4 regions of the Alteromonas sp. OM2203 genome follow, and region 2 is predicted to be linked to each of the others. Evidence: predicted binding sites of a transcription regulator. Region 2 holds the regulator's gene; each other region holds the start of a gene.

Region 1 (4,825 bases), 2.0 Mb from region 2:
CAAATAGTGTAGTTTCCACCCTTACTTGCTTGGGCTCACGAGGGTTAACCACAGCGCCTTTAATGGCAGAAGTTTTGGTGAGCAGTTTGTGCAAAGAACCGCTGCCTTTAAGCAACGATCTGCTTAATGCAGTAAACACAAGCCGCTTTATGACGCGAGAAGCGATTAGAAGTCAACGTTAATAAGCGGAGAAGTCTTTCTGAAAATGCTATTGCTGCCTAGACAAAAAAGACCGGATGTTTAGAGATTTTTAAGCAAACATGAAAAGAGTTCGCTTTCGATGACAGAGCAAGATGGTAATAAATGGCTAGTTTACGCTAGCCATTTTATTCAAATCCATCACGATAAAAGCGGGAATGTATACGTTAGCGCTTGCCACCACTTGTTTATTTTCCAGCGACACAATGCGCGCGTTTACACGCACGCCTCTGTCATCTTCAATGATGGTGCCGGTTACAACATGATCCATTTCAACCTGCTTAGCGAGCGCCGTACCATCGCGAGTGAGTACGAAATCGCCCACTGGCGTTACAGTAATGCCACCTGCAAGCTTAAAGTCGACGACCGCTAACCCAAAATCTTGCAGCTCGGCAATAAGGTACTCTGAGAGCTGATTGCCAAGCACGGTACTATCACTCAACGACTGATTAAGCCTAACAAAGCTCGCCACACCCACCATATCTTGCTGAGTAAGACGGGTAGCATTGTCCATTAACTCCATCGCTAGCTGCGAAGCGTAATCATTTAAACGCTTATGAGTTTGCGCTGGAGCATAGCCGTGGTGTAACGGGTCTTTATAGCCCGGCTCTACCTCCACATGCTGCTGGTATTGCCTGTCTCGCGAGTCGGGAGTGTAAACTAATCCTGAACGGTTAGGCACCGGAACAGGTTCGGCGTCATGTGTAATTTCACCGTCTTCACCTAACCAAAACGAGCCTATAGATTCTGTGCTGGTGCATCCTGCTATAAACCCACTTAGCATAACGCCAACTGCAAGCCAGGCACTCGGGATTAACTTCTTTACAAACACCATTGTGAACTCCTAGCCGCGACTTAGTTTAACGCCATCGCGCATGCCATTTCGCTGGCTTCCGTCACTTGGAATAAGTGCATCTACGACGTAGAACGGCACTAACATTTGTGCCGTAGCCACTACCGCCCGTGACTCCATACCTAATATACGTGCGTTAACTAACACGCCACCTTGATGCTTGGTCATTGTACCGGTTAACACGTATTCAATAGGCAGGCTGCTGCTCAATTCTAAATAATCGCGGCTCAATACAAAGTCGCCGTCGTCAGTAATGCGAATATACTCGGTTGCTTTGAAGTCGATAACAGGCACGCGGAACTTATGCAGTTCGTGAACAAACGATTCCGCCATCTGACGACCAAGCAAATCCGTTTTTTGTAAGTCGGTATCTAGTAGAGCAAAGTGGGTCACACCGATAGGTGTTTTGTTGCTCACGTATTCCATATTGGCAATTAAATCTTGCGTCATGTTCTTCACATAGTCGCCAATGTGCTTGGTTAGAGGTCGGCCTTTGTACGCGCCCTGTACACTCGAATACAACGGGGGTTGACCGATAGCGCCGTAAGCATCCATACCCTGCGACTGGGCGTCACTGGTGCTATCAACTGGCTTAGCAGGAGCACGGTCGGCGGCAGTTATATCAATCACATTCATAGCCGGACGCTGAGGCGTTTGTTCGGCTACCTCTTCTTCCCCCATCATCATAGAGCACCCGCTAACGCTGAGCAGTGAAGCACAAAGCGAAAGCGCCGCGTATTGATTTCGTCTTTTCATGGGGTTACCTCGTACCTTCGGTTCTGTATAACTTGCCGTTTCGGGTTGTTACCTGTTCTTCCCGCCAAAACAGCTCGGCCGGGAAAAAACGTGTTGCCGCAGCGACAATGTTTTTATTTCTAGCGTTAATAATTCGAGCATTAACCACCGCACCAGATTCTTGATACACCATGGTGCCGGTAATGTAAAAATCGACGCGTTCAACATTTGACAACTGGTCGATATCGCGTGTTAACACTCTGTCGCTTTCGTCACTAACAATTATATCGTTCGAAAGCTTAAATTCTTGAGTAGAAAAGCCTCTTTTCGTAGCTTCAGTAATCATTCCCTGCTCAAGCTGATGACCCAACAACATTAACGGGTGTTGATGGTCAGCGCTGTATTTCATGCTATCGACAGGCACGAAGCCGACTACTGCATAGCGAGACTGACGCGCTGGACCCACATCAGCAAAAAGTTCGTTAGCCAACATGTACGTGTGATATTCCACATTACCTAATGCCGATACGTCGCCGGTATTGGTTTGCGCAAATTGGCTTTTTGGCTCTTCAAGCGTCGAGCAACCCGCAAGCAAACCCGCGCAAAGTGCGACACACCACAGCACTTTTACTAATCCACTAATACTTCCTGTCAAAAAAGCGTGAGAGGCATTATTTATCATACGATTCATTAGATATGTCCGCTAAAAAACGTCAAATTATCATCGCCTAAATACGCAAAAGCCGATGTTAACCGCTGCGCAGCCTAAAAGGCTGACATTTTCATTAATCATTTTAAACGCTGGATTGCAATAATCGCACCAAGCAATGTAGCTACTCAAATACAGGTGATTTCGATAACGGACTACCTTCCTATGGCAAGCTTAAATCTTTAACTTTTATGCGTGCTTGAATGCATAGCTAGGTCCTACACAAATCGATACTCTGCAATCTTCCTTGAGGAGAGATTGATTTAACCGACGAAAAAGACGGAAACTTGTTGCCGCTTTTGCCGATTGACATGCCGCTCTCATCTGACATTTTCCACCTTGGGGATATCTTTGAACTTTGTGGCCAACGGCTCTATTGACATCCTTCCAGCTTCGAGCCAATGCTGCTTTATATATTTTTCGTAAACGGTAGCTAAGTTAAAAATTACGCAGAGCTTTTAATGGCAGGGCTTGTTATGGTGTGAATGAAGATGCTGCGCTTTTGTGATTCGTTATTTAATACTGCTATCAATCCAGACCGAGCGCTTTTTGAACGTTGATAGCGCCAATGCCTAATTGTTCAGCTTTTATCGTATCAATAGAGTCAAACTGTATTTTGCAGCCAGCGTTTATCATACCGAGCCACGCCCCGCGCAATGCATCCGGTCGTTTTCCAGTCCAGAACGATTCTGTTTTTTTGATGTATGTGACTACCGGTTCAACATAACCATCATTATAAAGTTGACGCACCAAATCAAAGTCTGGGCCAAAAGCGCTTAGTAACGCAGAATCTAAATCATTTATTGAATTATGAAGGGCGTAAAATGTTTTCTCGACGTTGCCTTTTCGGTAGGCAATCCATGCTCTTGCAATATCTACGTAGTGGTTTTCACTGCTAAAACCATCGTAAACGTCGCCCGCAATTTGTTGTTCAATGCTCATTTTGTTTGCGTAGTCGAACGCGCGCTCTATTTTCAATTCTGCTATCTCAATAGGCTCAAACTGCGCGCTATATTTTATGTGCCGGCTTAAGCTATTCAGCACCTTATATGGGTTGCTGTTGTTCGACAAATTTCGTTGATAATCTTGCAATGTATCATTAAGCAATCGACGATTCCTTGATTCAAGATACGCAAAACGCTGCTCGATATACTCAAGATACTCGGGGTCATCACATCCTTGCAGGTAATCTGCATGACTTTGTTTACTCAAAGTAACAATAAGGGGAACGAAAAGAAGAAAACGTATAAACTTCAAGAGAATCTCTATTTTATTATCACTTATCTTCGTACTGAGAAAGTATCGAAATTGATCGTAAGTAGCCGTTAACTGTTATTAACGATATTAGTATTACCCTTGTTACCTATTTCAACAGCTTTTTCAGAGGAACAATTTTGTCGCAAGTAATTTTTAGCCGCGTTTTTAGTTTTTTAGTTATGTCTTGCTTTTCTTTGTCGGTAGTTGCGGCGACTGATTCGTCATATACCCATAACGATTTGAGTGAAAACACTGTAATAAACATTCCTGGTGCCCTTTCGTTAAGTGGTACAACAATTAAAAAACGCTTTTTCTTTAACGTCTACAGACTGAGCCACTTCATGGAAAAACCTAAAGGTGATTTCCCTACTAAAGATTCGCTTATAACGTTCATCTTGAATGCAAACACACAACAGCGCATTGAACTAGAGTTCTTGAGGAATGTGACACGAGAGCAAATAGAAGAAGCTCTCATGCAGGGTATTGAACAAAATAACGCTGATTCTGACCTGAGTAAGATTAAACAAGATATCCAAAGACTATCCTCTGGCTTTCAGGATGAAGTAGAGAAGCATTCAACCCTTACGTTATCACGACTTTCTAAAAAGAAGCTTAATGTATTTTTCAACAATACCCTAGTTGTCGAAACTGAAAACCAAGCGTTGGCTGACGCCTTGTGGTCCATATGGTTTGGCAAAGACCCTATCGTGAACACTGAAGATTTAGTACAAAACATTTTGGTGAACTAGGCTAATTATAGGTGCAAGGCAAATGCGGTTAGCGTCGCCATATGCTATGCATTTGCCATTCGCGCACGTTTTCTTCCAGTACCGAGCTAGCGATTCAACTTAGCAATATACGTTTGTTGCGCATCTGTCTGCTCAGGTGGCAGCAACACAATTTTACCTACGTGCTTTTTCTCGGAGAAATCTTTTTGTGCTGTCACGATATCTTCCAGCGGGTAGGTTTTAGCTAACATAGGTTTTATCTCACCACGCTCGATATATGAAACAAGATTAGGAAAAACCGGTTCAGCCCACGCAGTGCAGCCAATAAAGGTGAGATCTTTCAAG
Region 2 (4,825 bases):
TCGGCGTCTTTTGGTATACCGTGTTTGAAGCCAAATGATTCAAATACCAATACAAGACGAGAGCTTTTTTTACCAAGAATGCGCTCTCGAATTAACTCCGCGAGTTGATGTATTGTTAGCTTATCAGTATCTAAATACAGGTCTGCTCTTTCTACAATAGGCGCAAGTAGTGCAGATTCGGCTTTTATTGCCTCAAAAAGTGATTTGTTAAGTTTGGCGAGAGGATGAAGACGACGGGTTTCGCTAAAGCGTTTGACGAGTACATCGTCGCTTGCGTCGATATAAACAATCGTCATCGACCAAGATGAGGGTAGATAATCAAGTATCTCGACTAGGTCATCAGGGTTCTTAGGTAAATTTCTGACATCAATACTCACCGCGACTTGATCGTATTCATCAACAACCGTGTGAGTGAGGGTAGGGAGTAGATTTACCGGAATGTTGTCAACACAGTAATAGCCTAAATCTTCTAGTGCTCGTAGCGCCACAGATTTACCAGAACCCGAACGACCACTGATTATAATCAGCTTCACCTCATTTCTCCCTAATAGACTGGTTTTATCTTGTTTGCGTTATCGATTGAAACGGCTCAATTGCCCAAATACAAACGGGCATTAGAAATTAACATAATGCAGAGAGGATCTCATCGCTCTTTGTAGCGCGGCGTATTGCCTTAATCGTCTCTTTGTCGCTCAGTTTACCGGCAACTGTTGCCAAGGTTTGTAAATGCCCTTCGGTTTGCTCTTCAGGAACCAGTAAAGCAAAAAATATATCTACCGGCTTTTCATCTAAGGCGTCAAAATCTATAGCCGGTGTACAGGTTACGACAATTGCAATTACTTTATCGAGACCCGCTAAACGTCCGTGAGGCAAGGCAATACCGTTACCGATACCCGTGCTTCCCATACGCTCTCGAGACATTAGACTGTTGAGTACCGTCGCCGAGTCGATGTTCTCATTATTTTTGGCGGCAATATCTGCGATTATCTCAAGAATTCGTTTTTTACTATTACACTGAACCGCACATTCAGTGCGGTCCAGACTTACGATGGCTTGTATGTCCATGCTTAATTAACTACTAATGTTTTTTCAGTTTTTCCTTATGCTTGATTACTTGCCGGTCGAGTTTATCAACCATGCTGTCAATCGCCGCATACATGTCGGTGTTTTCTGAGGATGCGAATACTTCTGCGCCACTTAAATGAACAGTCGCTTCGGCTTTTTGATTTAATTTTTCAACGTTCAGGATGACATGCACATTAGAAATGTGATCAAAGTGACGTTCAAGTTTGCTGAACTTCGTATCGACATAATTACGCAAAGAGTCGGTGATTTCGACATGATGACCAGTAAGGTTGATTTGCATATTTCGTCTTCCTTATATTATAGAGCCCGTTTAAATAAGGCTTTTGCGTTGGTTCGACGGCGGGATCGATAACGATTCCCGGTATTTTGCTATTGTCCGCCGAGCGACTTTTATGCCTTGCTCGGCCAACAATGAAGCAATCTTGCTATCACTTAGCGGCTTGCTAACATTTTCAGCGGCCACCAGCTTCTTGATCAATGCTCGAATAGCGGTGGATGAACACTCACCACCAGACTCTGTCGCAACGTGACTTGAAAAGAAGTACTTCAGTTCAAAAATACCACGTGGTGTGTGCATGTATTTTTGCGTCGTCACACGAGAAATAGTCGATTCGTGCATATCTACCATTTCTGCGACATCATTTAACACCATTGGTTTCATCATTTCCGGGCCGTGCTCGAAAAAACCCATCTGCTGCTGCACAATGCAATTCGCAACCTTCATCAGGGTTTCATTGCGTGACTCTAGGCTCTTTATGAACCACTTGGCTTCTTGCATGTGTGAGCGGATGAATTGAGAGTCGCTACTGTTCTTTGCACGACGACTCATCGCAGCGTACTGTTGATTCACGCTTAATTTAGGCAGGCTGTCGGGGTTTAATTCTACCACCCAACGACCATTCTTTTTGGCGACTGAAACATCAGGAATAACATATTCAGGCTCTTTAGTAACTAAAGCACTACCTGGGCGAGGATTCAAGGTTTGTAACAAACGCATAGCCTCACGCAGCTGATCTTCCTTCAGGCGACTCTTACGCATTAACGTGCGATAGTCTTTGCTACTAAGAAGGTCAGAGTACTCTTCGATTAACTGCTTCGCTTCAGCGAGCCACGGCGTATCGTCTGAAAATTGGCGAAGCTGAACCATTAAACACTCTTGAGGTGTCCGTGAACCAGAACCAATGGGGTCGAACATTTGAATACGCTTTAATACGCACTCTACTTCGTCCATCTCTATAGGCTCTTCTAAGTCATCATCGTTTACCGCATCAAGAATTTCTTCAAGAGAGACGGTTAGATAGCCAGATTCATCAATCGAGTCAATAATCGCCGTTGCAATTGCCCGGTCAGTTTCCGAGAAATGGGTCAGGCGCATCTGCCAAGAAAGGTGTTCTTGAATATCGTCAGTAGTTTCGCCTTGGAAAATCTGTTCATCATCACTTGATGGACCTGGCGCTGGCGCTGAAGATGCGGAATAATACTCATCCCACGTACTGTCGATAGGCAACTCGTCAGGGAGATCGTTTTTTTCTAACGCATCTCCGGCTTCCAGGGTGTCGCTTGATGCAGTAGCAGACGCTTCTGATGCTCCATCATCATTATCGAGATTGTTCTTTTCTGATTGAGGCTCGTCATTACCTTCCTCAACTTCTAACAGTGGGTTAGAGTCAAGCGCCTCTTGAATCTCCTGTTGAAGATCAAGAGTAGACAGCTGCAGCAATTTAATAGCCTGCTGAAGCTGAGGTGTCATGGTAAGTTGTTGGCTAAATTTTAGCTGTAAAGATGGTTTCATCTACGTCTTATTTAAATGCTCTAAATTGAATATACCAGAGCGAAATTGAAAAATGACAATTCGGTTACATTAACTATAGCCTGAATTGTTCGCCTAGGTATACATCCCTTACTTTTTGATTACTTAAAACCTGTTCCGCTGTTCCTTGCGCAATAAGCTCGCCATGACTCACAATGTACGCTTTTTCGCAAACATCCAATGTTTCTCGTACGTTATGGTCAGTGATAAGGATACCAATTCCTCTATCACGAAGATGTTGTATTATCTTCTTTATATCATTAACTGATATTGGATCAACACCAGCGAATGGTTCGTCTAATAAAATAAATTGTGGATTTGCCGCTAACGCTCGTGCTATCTCCACCCGGCGTCGCTCACCACCCGACAAACTCATACCCGCACTATTACGTATATGGTTGATATTAAATTCATCAAGTAGTGCGTCAGCTTCTTCTTCTTGCTGGTGTGAATTTAAATCTTTACGAGTTTGCAAAATTGCCATGATATTTTCGTGAACGGTCAACTTTCTAAATATTGATGCCTCTTGTGGAAGGTAGCCAATTCCGCGGCGTGCGCGCTCATGCATGGGTTGATGAGTGAGCTCGTTTTCGTCAATTTCAATCTTGCCTTTGTCCAGGGGTACCAGACCTACAATCATATAAAACGTGGTGGTCTTACCAGCGCCGTTTGGACCAAGAAGACCAACAATTTGCCCTGTAGAAACAGAAAGGCTAACGTCTCTCACCACTTGACGAGATTTATAAGCCTTAGCAAGGTTAGTTGCGCTAAGAGTGGCCATGGCTATTTGTTGTCCTCACTATCTTTGTCTTGCTTTTTCGATGTTTTACGAATGGTGTCAGGCGTAAATACCGTCGTAACGCGACCTTCACCATCTTCTCCGCTGCCGCCAGTAGCAAGCAATTGCTCGGTAATCATATCAAATGTAATGTTGTCACCTTGCACTTTACTCGTGTCTTGCTGAAGTTCGGCATTGCCAGCGAGAGAAATGGTGCGGTTAATAACCTCGTAACGAATTTCATTGGCTTTTGCCGAAACAGGCGTGCCGTCTTCTAAAGTTTGAGAGTAGCTCGCCGGTTTGCCTCTAGCGATGAAAATTTCACGACCGCTACCTTCACTGGCGATAACTTCAACTTCGTCCGCTTCAATCAGTAGTGAACCCTGTGTGATGAGAACGTCTTCTTTATAAAGTGCAGTCTTGTTTTTCCCATCAATAAACTGGGTGTTTGAACCTATTTTTATGGGCTGCGAAAAGTCGTCTTCGCTCGCGATCACCGCACCGCTAGCGATGGCAAGAAAAAGGCTAGTTGCTAGGGGAATAAGTGGTTTGTACATGATCTAATAGCTCGTATTCTTGTGTGCGTAAATTCGCGTTAAACCCATTGCTCAAAATAACGTACTGAGTACCTTGTATTTCAACGGGCTGGTCAGAAGTCATTTGTTTGGTGTCCAAATTTATTTGAATATATTCGGTTGATAAGCTTTGGACAAAATCATCGCTCGTTTGGTTCTCAATAACAACGCGATTTTCCAGCTGAATAAGCTCGTTGTTGTAGAGTGTGCCTTCTTTAGCCGTAACAACCCAAGGAGACGTTGCATTTTCGGTATAAAGGGTATATCTAGGTTGTTGAAACAAGACAAAACCTAGTTGGTCGTAATGCTCCATTGATTCAGCAAAAACCTTATGGTTCAGCTCCCCCTCTTGATTGTAGAGGGTCGTGGTTAAATTTTTCGCTTTATAAGTGGGCTTTAATGCGTCATTTTCACCACTGCTCTGCGCTTCTGGCTCCTCTTCCATCCATGTTGGTACATACATCAACATCGCTAGAATAAAAAGCGAAGATATACTGAGTCCTAAGCGATTAAAGCCAAATTGGCTCATACACTTGCTCCGAATATTTCATTCGCCACACCCTTGGCTTGTAAAAT
Region 3 (4,825 bases), 390 kb from region 2:
TAAGTCATTAGCACGATGACCAGCACTCTGCTGACTTTCCACATCATCAATAAATGCATCAGAAAAATCCAAATGTGACGCTATCTCGTTGGCGTGCTTTGCATTAGCTGACATAGGTTGAGGGCGTTGCTGGATGTGGTTTTCAGCAACGTTAGATAATGTTCCTGGATTGGCTGTCGCAGCCGCAGCACCATGCTGTTTTTCTAATAAGGCTTTTAGGCTATCTGGACCGTCGTCGCCAATTATTTCACTCAAGCTTGGCGTAGCCTTTTGACCAGGCGCTTTTGAGGCAGCTTTAGGAACAGCGAGTTTTGCATCGGGCTCTTTATCATAAGCTGCAACAAGCTCTATACCATCAGCCACTTTGCGGTTTGACATGATAACGGCATCACTGCCTAACTCTGCTTTAACCTGGCTTAACGCCTCACGCATATCTTTGCCGAAGAAACGTCTAATTTTCATTGCAACCTCTCCAATCACCCAGCGTCAGATTATTGACCAACCGAACTGACTATTTTTATTTGTTTGTCATCAGGAACTTCTTGATAAGACAGTACATGAAGCCCAACAACCGAATATTTTAAGAAGCGAGAGAGTACCGGTCTCAGCATGCCAGATGTTAGAAGCACAGCAGGCTCACCTTCTAACTCTTGTTGCTGACTGGCTTGTTGCAGTGATTTTTGCAACTTATCTGCCAAGCCTGGTTCAATACCAGCACCGTCTTCGCCACCTGCTTGAAGTGACTGGTGCAACATCTGTTCCAACTCTGGCGCCAAGGTTATGACAGGTATTTCTTTCGCCCCTTGGGTTATCTCTTGAACAATAAGTCGTTTAAGTGCGATACGTACCGCAGATACAAGTACATCAGGGTCTTGACTGCGAGTACCATACTCACTTAGGGTTTGAACGATGGTTCGCATATCGCGAATAGGCACACCTTCAAATAGCAATGTTTGCAGCACTTTCACCACTGTACTAAGCGGAAGAATATCAGGTACCAAACCTTCAACAAGTTTAGGGTGCTGTTTGGCTAGCATATCAAGAAGCTGCTGGGCTTCCTCGTGCCCAAGTAACTGATAGGCGTTGTTGGTCAACAGCTGACTCAAGTGGGTTGCTACCACGGTCGCCGCATCCACAACCGTATAACCCAATGTCTGCGCATGCTCTCGTTTGTTTGGTTTAATCCATACTGCATCCAGGCCAAATGCTGGGTCCTTGGTTGCTCGTCCTTCTAGTTTACCGAAAACCTGTCCAGGATTAATGGCAAGCTCTTCGTCATGACTAATCACTGAATCACCAATAGTAACGCCTAGCATGGCAATGGTGTATGTATTGGGCTCTAGGTCTAAATTATCGCGAATATGAACGGGTGGAATAAGAAACCCAAGCTCTTGAGACAGCTTTTTACGCACCCCTTTAATACGCGTCAATAACTCACCACCTTGTGACTTATCAACGAGTGGAATAAGGCGATACCCTACTTCTAAACCAATAGTATCAACTTGTTGTACATCGTCCCAGCCCAACTCTTTCACTTCTGGCGCGACGGTTTCGCTCTTAGACACATTGTCGGGTACTGCAGGTGCAGCAGCCTTTTTCCGAGCTTGTACCGTTTGAAAATAAGCAAAGCCTGCAATCAAGAAAGAAAAACCAAGAAACGCTATGTGAGGCATTCCCGGAATGATCCCCATGACAAATAGCACGCCCGAAGCAATGTATAGCGCCTGATTATTTCCCAGCTGGCCGCGTATTTCTTTGCCCATTTCCTGAGATTCATTTTCACGAGTAACGATAATTGCGGTGGCAACTGAAAGCAGTAGTGAAGGAATTTGAGCGACCAGACCATCACCTATGGTCAAGATTGTGTAGATTTCTATTGCGTTTCCGAATGAAAGGCCATGCTGAATCATGCCAATAAATAGGCCGCCAACAATGTTGATTAGCATGATGAAAAGCCCGGCAACTGCGTCACCTTTCACAAACTTTGATGCACCGTCCATCGAGCCATAAAAGTCAGCTTCTGCAGTAATCTCTTCACGACGCTGGCGCGCTTGATCTTGGTCGATATAACCCGCATTCAAATCCGCATCAATTGCCATTTGCTTGCCTGGCATAGCGTCAAGAGTAAATCTTGCACTTACCTCAGAGATACGGCCAGCACCAGCGGTGACTACTTTAAAGTTGATAATAAGTAAAATAGCAAAAACAACGATACCTACGGCATAGTTGCCACCAATAACAACGGCGCCAAAGGCTTCAATTACTTTTCCCGCGGCATCTCCGCCCTCATGACCGTAAAGCAATACAACCCGCGTGGATGCCACGTTTAACGCAAGTCGAAGTACTGTTGCAATTAACAAAACAAGAGGGAAAATACCAAAATCAACAGGTTTTTGAGTGAGAACAGCAACCAATATGATGACGAGAGATAACGCAATATTAAAACTGAAAAGCACGTCCAGCAGGAAAGGCGGCATGGGTAAAATAACCATGCCCATGATTGCCAAAAGGACGATGGGCGCGCCTAGACCACTCGTAAAATTTTGCAGCTGATTTTTATCGAATCGCTGAAGATAACCGGATAACTGCATGGCTTGGTGTCTCTCTATCAGAAAATTGACGCTTTATATGAATCTGAAAGGGAGTTTTCAACTAACGTGCCAGCTTTATTACTAAACTGCTAATCGGCTAAAAATAGCGCTATCTTGATTATGGTAAGCTTTTTCCGGACGATGACTGTGATTATCGACGATATTCTGGCGGAATGGGCAAATCTCGCTTGAGCGGTTTAGGCCGCTTGCCTTTCCCTGCCCTATGCGCCTTCAATTGATACACATGAGCTAGCACCTGCGCTACCGCCATAAATAAAGCGTTGGGAATTTCATCGTCGACTTCTGTTGAATAGAAAATAGCGCGAGCTAGCATCGGAGAAGGGATTAAAGGTACATTATTTGCGGTAGCGATTTTTCTGATGTGCATTGCTAACTCATCTGCACCTTTAGCGACAACCACTGGCGCTCTTAAACCCTTTTCATCGTATTTAATAGCGACAGAAAAGTGAGTTGGGTTGGTAACAACCACGTCTGCTTGAGGCACTTCCTGCATCATTCGCTTGGTTGCAGCTTGATATTGCAGGCGACGAATACGCCCCTTAACCATAGGGTCGCCTTCTGCGTTCTTTCTTTCGTCTTTGACCTCTTGTTTGGTCATCTTCATTTCTTTGTTGTGCTTATACATTTGGTAAGGCACATCAATAAGTGCAATGGGGATCATTCCACACACTAAAATAAGAAAAGCCCACTTGAGCATGTCGAGCGCATGAAAGATATTGCCTGGATAGAGTTCCATATCAAGATGCAGCGCTTCATCTTCAAAGTACAACAACGCGCCAATTGCCATGCCGATAATAACGACAACCTTGGCAATAGATTTTAATAGTTCTACCAATCCATTGGTGCCGAACATGCGCTTGAACCCCTGAATCGGGCTCATTTTAGACCCTTTGGGTTTTGCTCCTTCCCATGTGAAATTGTAGCCGCCAAGGGCAATAGAACCATAAATTCCAGCTATCATTGCGACAACCATATATAGCAATACCGCAGGGCCTACCGCCGTAAAAGCCTCTCCCCATGCGCCAAACATATGGGTAATATCGTAGGTTTCGTCGCGAGAAAGAATAAACATTCGCTGAGTAAGTTTAAAAACAGATTCTGCAATCCAGCCACCGACGAATAGAAACATAACGGCGCTGACTATTAGCACCAGTGTCGTGGATAACTCCCGGGAACGAGCCAATTGCCCTTTTTTTCGGGCATCTTCGAGTTTTTTCCCCGTGGGGTCTTCTGTTTTTTCGCTTGAATCTGCCATTATTTCCTACGGACAAATATTCAATAATTCACACATAAACTGCTCAGCCCTAAACCATTGGGTTTCAAAGTGAGCAGTAAAGTTATCCAAGGTTATCCAAATAATGAGTAGACCCATTACTTGTGCTATGGAAAAACCAATACTGAAAATGTTTAATTGCGGCGCAGCTTTAGTCATTACACCGAAAGCCAAATTTACAATTAATAATGACACAATTGGCGCAAGTGACAGGGTGATAGCCGAGATAAACATCCAGCCTCCCCAGTGCGCGATATCGCGGAATTGTTCGCCCGTCCACCACGCTTCGCCTATTGGGAATGCCTCAAAACTCATTACGATCATTTGAATCATAGACAGGTGGCCGTCTAGCGTCCAGAACAAGAGCGTAGCAAGTATCAAATAAAACTGTCCCACCGCAGGTACGTTAATACCGTTGACTGGGTCGACAATAGACGCAAAGCCCAAACCGGTTTGCATCGCGATTATCTGCCCTGCCAGCACGAAGGTGTTAAGTACCATCATTGAAATAAAACCAATGGCTACACCTATCAGCAGTTGTTGGATAACAATTAAGAAGGTGCCCACATCCACCAAGTTTTCAATCGGTGACGGAGGAACGACGGGCATGATAATAAGCGTAAGCATGATGCCTAAAAGCGCCCTCACTTGGGGCGGAATAGACTTAGCACTCAATCCAATCATTGCCACGAATAACCCGCTAATCCGCATAAAGGGCAGCAGCATGTCAGCCAAAAATTGATTGATGGTGGCGAGTTCGACTTCCACTTTATTGACCTTCTATCCCACAACTTGCGGGATCATATCGACCATTCTAAAAGTGAAGTCCATGAGCTGTTGCACCAGCCAATTTCCTCCCCAGCTAAGGGCTAAAAGTGTAACAAGCAAACGAGGTAAGAAGCTCATTGTTTGTTCATTGATACTGGTTGCAGCCTGAAAC
Region 4 (4,825 bases), 1.7 Mb from region 2:
ATCACGTTTCAGAAGCATTACTGGGTGAAAACAAGCTTATTCAAGAAAGCGACAAACTTGCTGCTATAAAGCGCCTATATTATGAAGATCCTATTGCATTAGCGAACTATAACTTCAAAGACACAGAACTGGTAAACCGTATTCAGGAAAAAACGCAGTTTATCGACTTCCTCGCTTTACGAAGCACGTTAACCGGCCTCGATATGAGCAGGCCGGGCGGATCAGTGGCGGCGTTTCTCAATGTTTACCTACCCAAGCTCCATCGCCGTGCCTATGTCGCTGGTGTTAGACCAGAAAATGGAGGGCTGGCAAGCCCAGGGGGATACGTTATGCGTTCCCAGCCAGGCCTTTATAAAGATGTCTTAGTTCTCGATTTTAAGAGCTTGTACCCGTCTATCATACGAACATTTAAAATAGATCCTGTGGGATTGGCAGAAGGATTGAAGTCACCGGAGAACGCGATTGAGGGCTTCAAAGGTGCAGTATTTAGTCGAACCACCCACTTTCTTCCAGCAATTATCGAAAATCTCTGGCTTCAACGTGACGAAGCAAAAAAACAAAAGGATTCCCCGCGCTCACAAGCCATTAAGATATTAATGAACTCATTTTATGGTGTATTAGGCAGCGGCGGCTGCCCTTTTTACGACCCACGACTCGCCAGTTCAATTACCCTTCGTGGTCATGAGATCATGCAGACTACTGCCGGATGGATTGAAGAGTTAGGTTATCAAGTTATTTACGGCGATACCGACTCAACCTTTGTCCACGTGGAAGGAAATGACACTTTAGGTTCACCAGGAAAGACAGGAATAAAGCTTGCTGAAATTATCAATAAGAAATGGACGGCATTGCTAAGGGAGCGTTTCGAGATAGATTGTCATTTGGAAATTGAGTTTGAATCGCATTTTTCTACGTTTTTTATGCCTACAATCAGAGGCTCAACGGAAGGGAGTAAAAAACGCTACGCGGGAATGAGGGGTGACGAACTCATTTTTAAAGGCTTAGAAAATGTGCGCTCTGACTGGACTACCTTAGCAAAGTCTTTTCAATATCAGTTGTATAAGAAAGTATTTTCAGGCCAGCCAATAGAAAAGTACATTAGCGACACGCTAAATGCGGTCAAATCAGGGCAAATGGACGATGAATTGGTTTACAAAAAGCGTTTGCGAAAGCCCCTATCATCCTACACCAAGTCCCTTCCACCTCATGTGAAAGCAGCGAGACGTGCCGATGAACTTTTCAGGGAGCAGGGCTTGCCCTTACGCTATCAATCGAATACCACAATAGCATATGTTGTTACGGTTCAAGGCCCGCAAACGATAGAGACGGTGTCTGCACCATTACACTATGATCACTACATCGAAAAACAAATTCAACCTATAGCAGATAGTATCTTACCGCTCATCGGTGCAAGCTTTGAACACATCGCTAACGACCAGCTAACCTTGTTTTAGGCGTAAATATTTTGTATGAACATCTTTCAGATGATGTGACAAATTAACAAAAACACGTTGCTCTCTGAAGTTAATAAAATCTTCTTATCCTTACTTTTCATAAACTTAATCCTTTGGCACAACAAGTGAATAAAACACTATGAGTAACTAAATCGGTTTGAGTGAAGTCACAACTTCATCAACATGCGTTCCATTTAGTGGTTAGGGCAATTGAGAGCCCGCGTTCGCAATGAAAAAACAGAAGGAATTTGATTATGAAGATCACAAAATTTAGTTTGATTACCAGTGCAGTTATTACTGCCACACTTTCTGCCTCAGCTTTCGCAGGACATCACGAAGAAAAAATTTCAATGGGCTTTGATGCCCTAGACAAGGATAGTAATGGTTACATCGTCGGCTCGGAGTCGTCTGGTGTTATGAATAGTCAATTAGTGTCTAAAATGGATACCGATGGCGACAGTATGGTGAGTCGCGCTGAGTTTAATGCATTTGTTGACGAAAAGCCTTCAATGTTTAGTGACGAAATAATTACACAGGTCCAGACCGAAGGCACTAATGATGCAATGTTAAGAGAAAAAGGGAACCCTGAACTATTCTCGAAAGATGACGGCGAAATGATCTCCGAGAAGAATAAGGAATTGCGCACTGAAATGTCAGCAAGCGCAGACGACAAATTCACAAAAATAGACATGGACAGTGACGGTAAAATTAGTAAAACCGAACTAGAAGCCGCCAAGCTAGAGGGTGACTTCGAGTCTATTGACGAAAACGATGATAAGTACATTACACGTATCGAGTATAGAACTTATTATAAAAACCTTGATGCGGAATAGGTCAATATAAGTCCAATACTCTGGTTTTATTCAAGGCTTCGCTACATTGCGAAGCCTTTTGGTATAAGTATCAAAATCCTGTCAAATATGCTTCCCATTTCCTCAGTATCTTTTACTGACTGAGACGAATCATCGAAATTCATCGGTACATAACACCATATACGACTAACATCTTGTCGACAAAACCATTTTGCAAACCTATTGTTAATAAAGTTCGAAGTAGTTGTTTACGCCACTATTTTTCACGCAAGGTAAACATCTATTTGTGGCCAACGCCTTGAACATAAATCGCGTGAACTAACGATAGCTATGCAACTAAAAAGTAGATGCGAAAGCATATGGAGACAAGTTATGACGGATTCAACAACCCTGCTAGAAACTTCATTTCCTCTAATAAAAAGTGAGTACAATGGCCCTACCAACACAGAACTAACATCGTTGACCATTGGGCAATACTTAAAACGTATTGTCGACAATTATTCAAATAATTTAGCTATCGTTGTGAGACACCAAAATGTTAGATGGTCATATCGAGAATATTGGGAACAAGTAGAAAGCGTCGCTTGTGGGTTACTCAGTGATGGCGTAAAACCCGGTGATCGCGTCGGTATTTGGTCGCCTAACAATATAGAGTGGTCACTCGTTCAAATGGCCACCGCTCGCATTGGCGCAATTATGGTGTGCTTAAACCCTGCCTATCGGCCTGACGAATTAGCTTTTGCAGTGAACAATGTGGAAGTTAAGTTCCTCATCATGGCGCAATCATTTAAACAATCCAATTATGTCTCGATGTTACAAGAGCTTGCTCCAGAACTAAGAAATATGGAAGAAGGCAACGCTTTCGTATGTTCAAAGCTACCTTCACTTAAACAAGTTTATACAATAGGCAACGAGCCAGTAGTCGGATTAAAACCTTTTTCCACGTTGCAAATCACGCCTACAGATACATTAAAAAGGCAGTTAACTGAAATCGAAAACACGTTAAGCGCCAACGATGATATTAATATTCAATTTACCTCAGGTACTACAGGCAATCCTAAAGGCGCGACCTTAACGCACCGAAATATTCTTAACAACGGCTTACTTGTAGCACAAGCTATGCGCTTCACACACAAAGACAAACTTTGTATTCCTGTCCCTCTTTATCATTGTTTTGGAATGGTTTTAGGTAGCTTGGTTTGTGTCGCATCTGGTGCCTGTGCTGTATTTCCAGGCGAGTCTTTCGACCCCGAGACAACTCTCCGCACTGTGGAAGAAGAAAAGTGCACGGCATTGCACGGTGTTCCAACCATGTTTATCGCGGAGCTTGAACTTCCGACGTTCAAGAGCTTTGACTTATCTTCTTTAAGAACTGGTGTGATGGCGGGAAGCACTTGCCCAGAAGAACTTATGCGTAAAGTGCACAGCGAATTTCATATGACAGAAGTAGTGATAGGTTATGGTCAAACAGAGTGTAGCCCTATTAATCATATTACCGACATAGACTCGCCTTTTGAAAAACAAGTTAAAACCGTAGGCCGCGCTATGCCTCATACAGAAGTGAAGATTATTGATACGCAAGGTAATACCGTGGCAATTGGAGAGCCAGGTGAAATATGTGCCAGAGGTTACTGTGTGATGAAGGGTTATTGGGGGGACGAGACTAAAACAAAAGCAACGATAGACCATGAAGGCTGGCTTCACTCTGGCGACTTAGGAGAAATGGACGATGAAGGCTATGTGACTATTGTCGGTAGAATAAAAGATATGATTATTCGCGGTGGTGAAAACATTTATCCACGAGAGATAGAAGAAGTCTTATACCAACACGCGGATGTGTCTGACGCCGCTGTATTCGGCATTCCTGATGATAAGTATGGAGAGCAGGTTTGCCTATGGATTAAAGCAAAGGAAAACCAACACATAGATGAAGAGCAAATACGCCACTACCTTAAGTCTAAGCTTGCTTACTTTAAAGTGCCCAAATACATCAGTGTTGTAAAAGAATATCCCATGACAGTAACAGGTAAGCTTCAAAAATTTAAAATGCGCCAATACATGATAGAAGCACTGAAGAAGCAAGCCCTACAATCCGAAGCGTAATCCACAACAAATATTGGGGTCAGAGTCTGAGGTATCCCCACAAATAATATAACGATATCAGTGAGATAAAAAAGATAGGAACATTCATGACGTTTGGTGATCAGATCAATCGCCAAAAATCACTGAGACCAAACTGCCATGAATGCCCTATCTATTGTGGACAATGTCGTATCGCTTGTCAGCTATAAAATGCATAAAGCGCGTCGGGATGTGCTAACGGCGTGCGTAAAAAGCCTTCTTCATGGAAGCGCAGCAACCGTAACCAGCATAGGTCGTGGGATTAACACTAAAGCTTATGAAAAACATCGGATTAAACGAGCTGACCGCTTGCTTTCAAACCCGCATTTATTCAGTGAAACACCGTTTATCTATGCATCTATATGCCAACTATTTTGTGGCAGCATGTCACGCCCTGTTATCTCAATCGATTGGTCTGATTTAGACGACCGTAAAGCA

What was found. The regulator sigma-54, encoded in region 2, starts transcription at its own class of promoters, with help from an activator protein. The targets are predictions, from matches to a motif close to GTTGGCACGNNNNTNGNNT.
Region 1: ACM0P2_RS12555 (FlgO family outer membrane protein) is a predicted target of sigma-54. The motif match lies at 2,593-2,611, and genes of this name have one in related genera.
Region 3: flhA (flagellar biosynthesis protein FlhA) is a predicted target of sigma-54. The motif match lies at 2,647-2,665, and genes of this name have one in related genera.
Region 4: ACM0P2_RS16155 (EF-hand domain-containing protein) is a predicted target of sigma-54. The motif match lies at 1,567-1,585, and genes of this name have one in related genera.

What each region holds. Positions count from the first base shown of each region.
Region 1 covers NZ_CP183209.1:2,819,306-2,824,130, forward strand. Annotated here, with positions in the region: gene mnmC (bifunctional tRNA (5-methylaminomethyl-2-thiouridine)(34)-methyltransferase MnmD/FAD-dependent 5-carboxymethylaminomethyl-2-thiouridine(34) oxidoreductase MnmC) at 1-182, shown strand, start outside; gene ACM0P2_RS12545 (FlgO family outer membrane protein) at 308-1,033, opposite strand; gene ACM0P2_RS12550 (FlgO family outer membrane protein) at 1,043-1,807, opposite strand; gene ACM0P2_RS12555 (FlgO family outer membrane protein) at 1,812-2,468, opposite strand; gene ACM0P2_RS12560 (hypothetical protein) at 3,024-3,752, opposite strand; gene ACM0P2_RS12565 (chalcone isomerase family protein) at 3,890-4,501, shown strand; gene ACM0P2_RS12570 (alcohol dehydrogenase family protein) at 4,588-4,825, opposite strand, start outside.
Region 2 covers NZ_CP183209.1:804,868-809,692, forward strand. Annotated here, with positions in the region: gene rapZ (RNase adapter RapZ) at 1-533, opposite strand, end outside; gene ptsN (PTS IIA-like nitrogen regulatory protein PtsN) at 622-1,065, opposite strand; gene hpf (ribosome hibernation promoting factor) at 1,079-1,366, opposite strand; gene ACM0P2_RS03585 (RNA polymerase factor sigma-54) at 1,397-2,878, opposite strand; gene lptB (LPS export ABC transporter ATP-binding protein) at 2,952-3,677, opposite strand; gene lptA (lipopolysaccharide transport periplasmic protein LptA) at 3,680-4,231, opposite strand; gene lptC (LPS export ABC transporter periplasmic protein LptC) at 4,200-4,778, opposite strand; gene kdsC (3-deoxy-manno-octulosonate-8-phosphatase KdsC) at 4,775-4,825, opposite strand, start outside.
Region 3 covers NZ_CP183209.1:1,197,509-1,202,333, reverse strand. Annotated here, with positions in the region: gene flhF (flagellar biosynthesis protein FlhF) at 1-462, opposite strand, end outside; gene flhA (flagellar biosynthesis protein FlhA) at 492-2,591, opposite strand; gene flhB (flagellar biosynthesis protein FlhB) at 2,743-3,867, opposite strand; gene fliR (flagellar biosynthetic protein FliR) at 3,874-4,653, opposite strand; gene fliQ (flagellar biosynthesis protein FliQ) at 4,666-4,825, opposite strand, start outside.
Region 4 covers NZ_CP183209.1:3,667,907-3,672,731, forward strand. Annotated here, with positions in the region: gene ACM0P2_RS16150 (DNA polymerase II) at 1-1,454, shown strand, start outside; gene ACM0P2_RS16155 (EF-hand domain-containing protein) at 1,709-2,287, shown strand; gene ACM0P2_RS16160 (AMP-binding protein) at 2,639-4,369, shown strand; gene ACM0P2_RS16165 (IS4 family transposase) at 4,508-4,825, shown strand, end outside.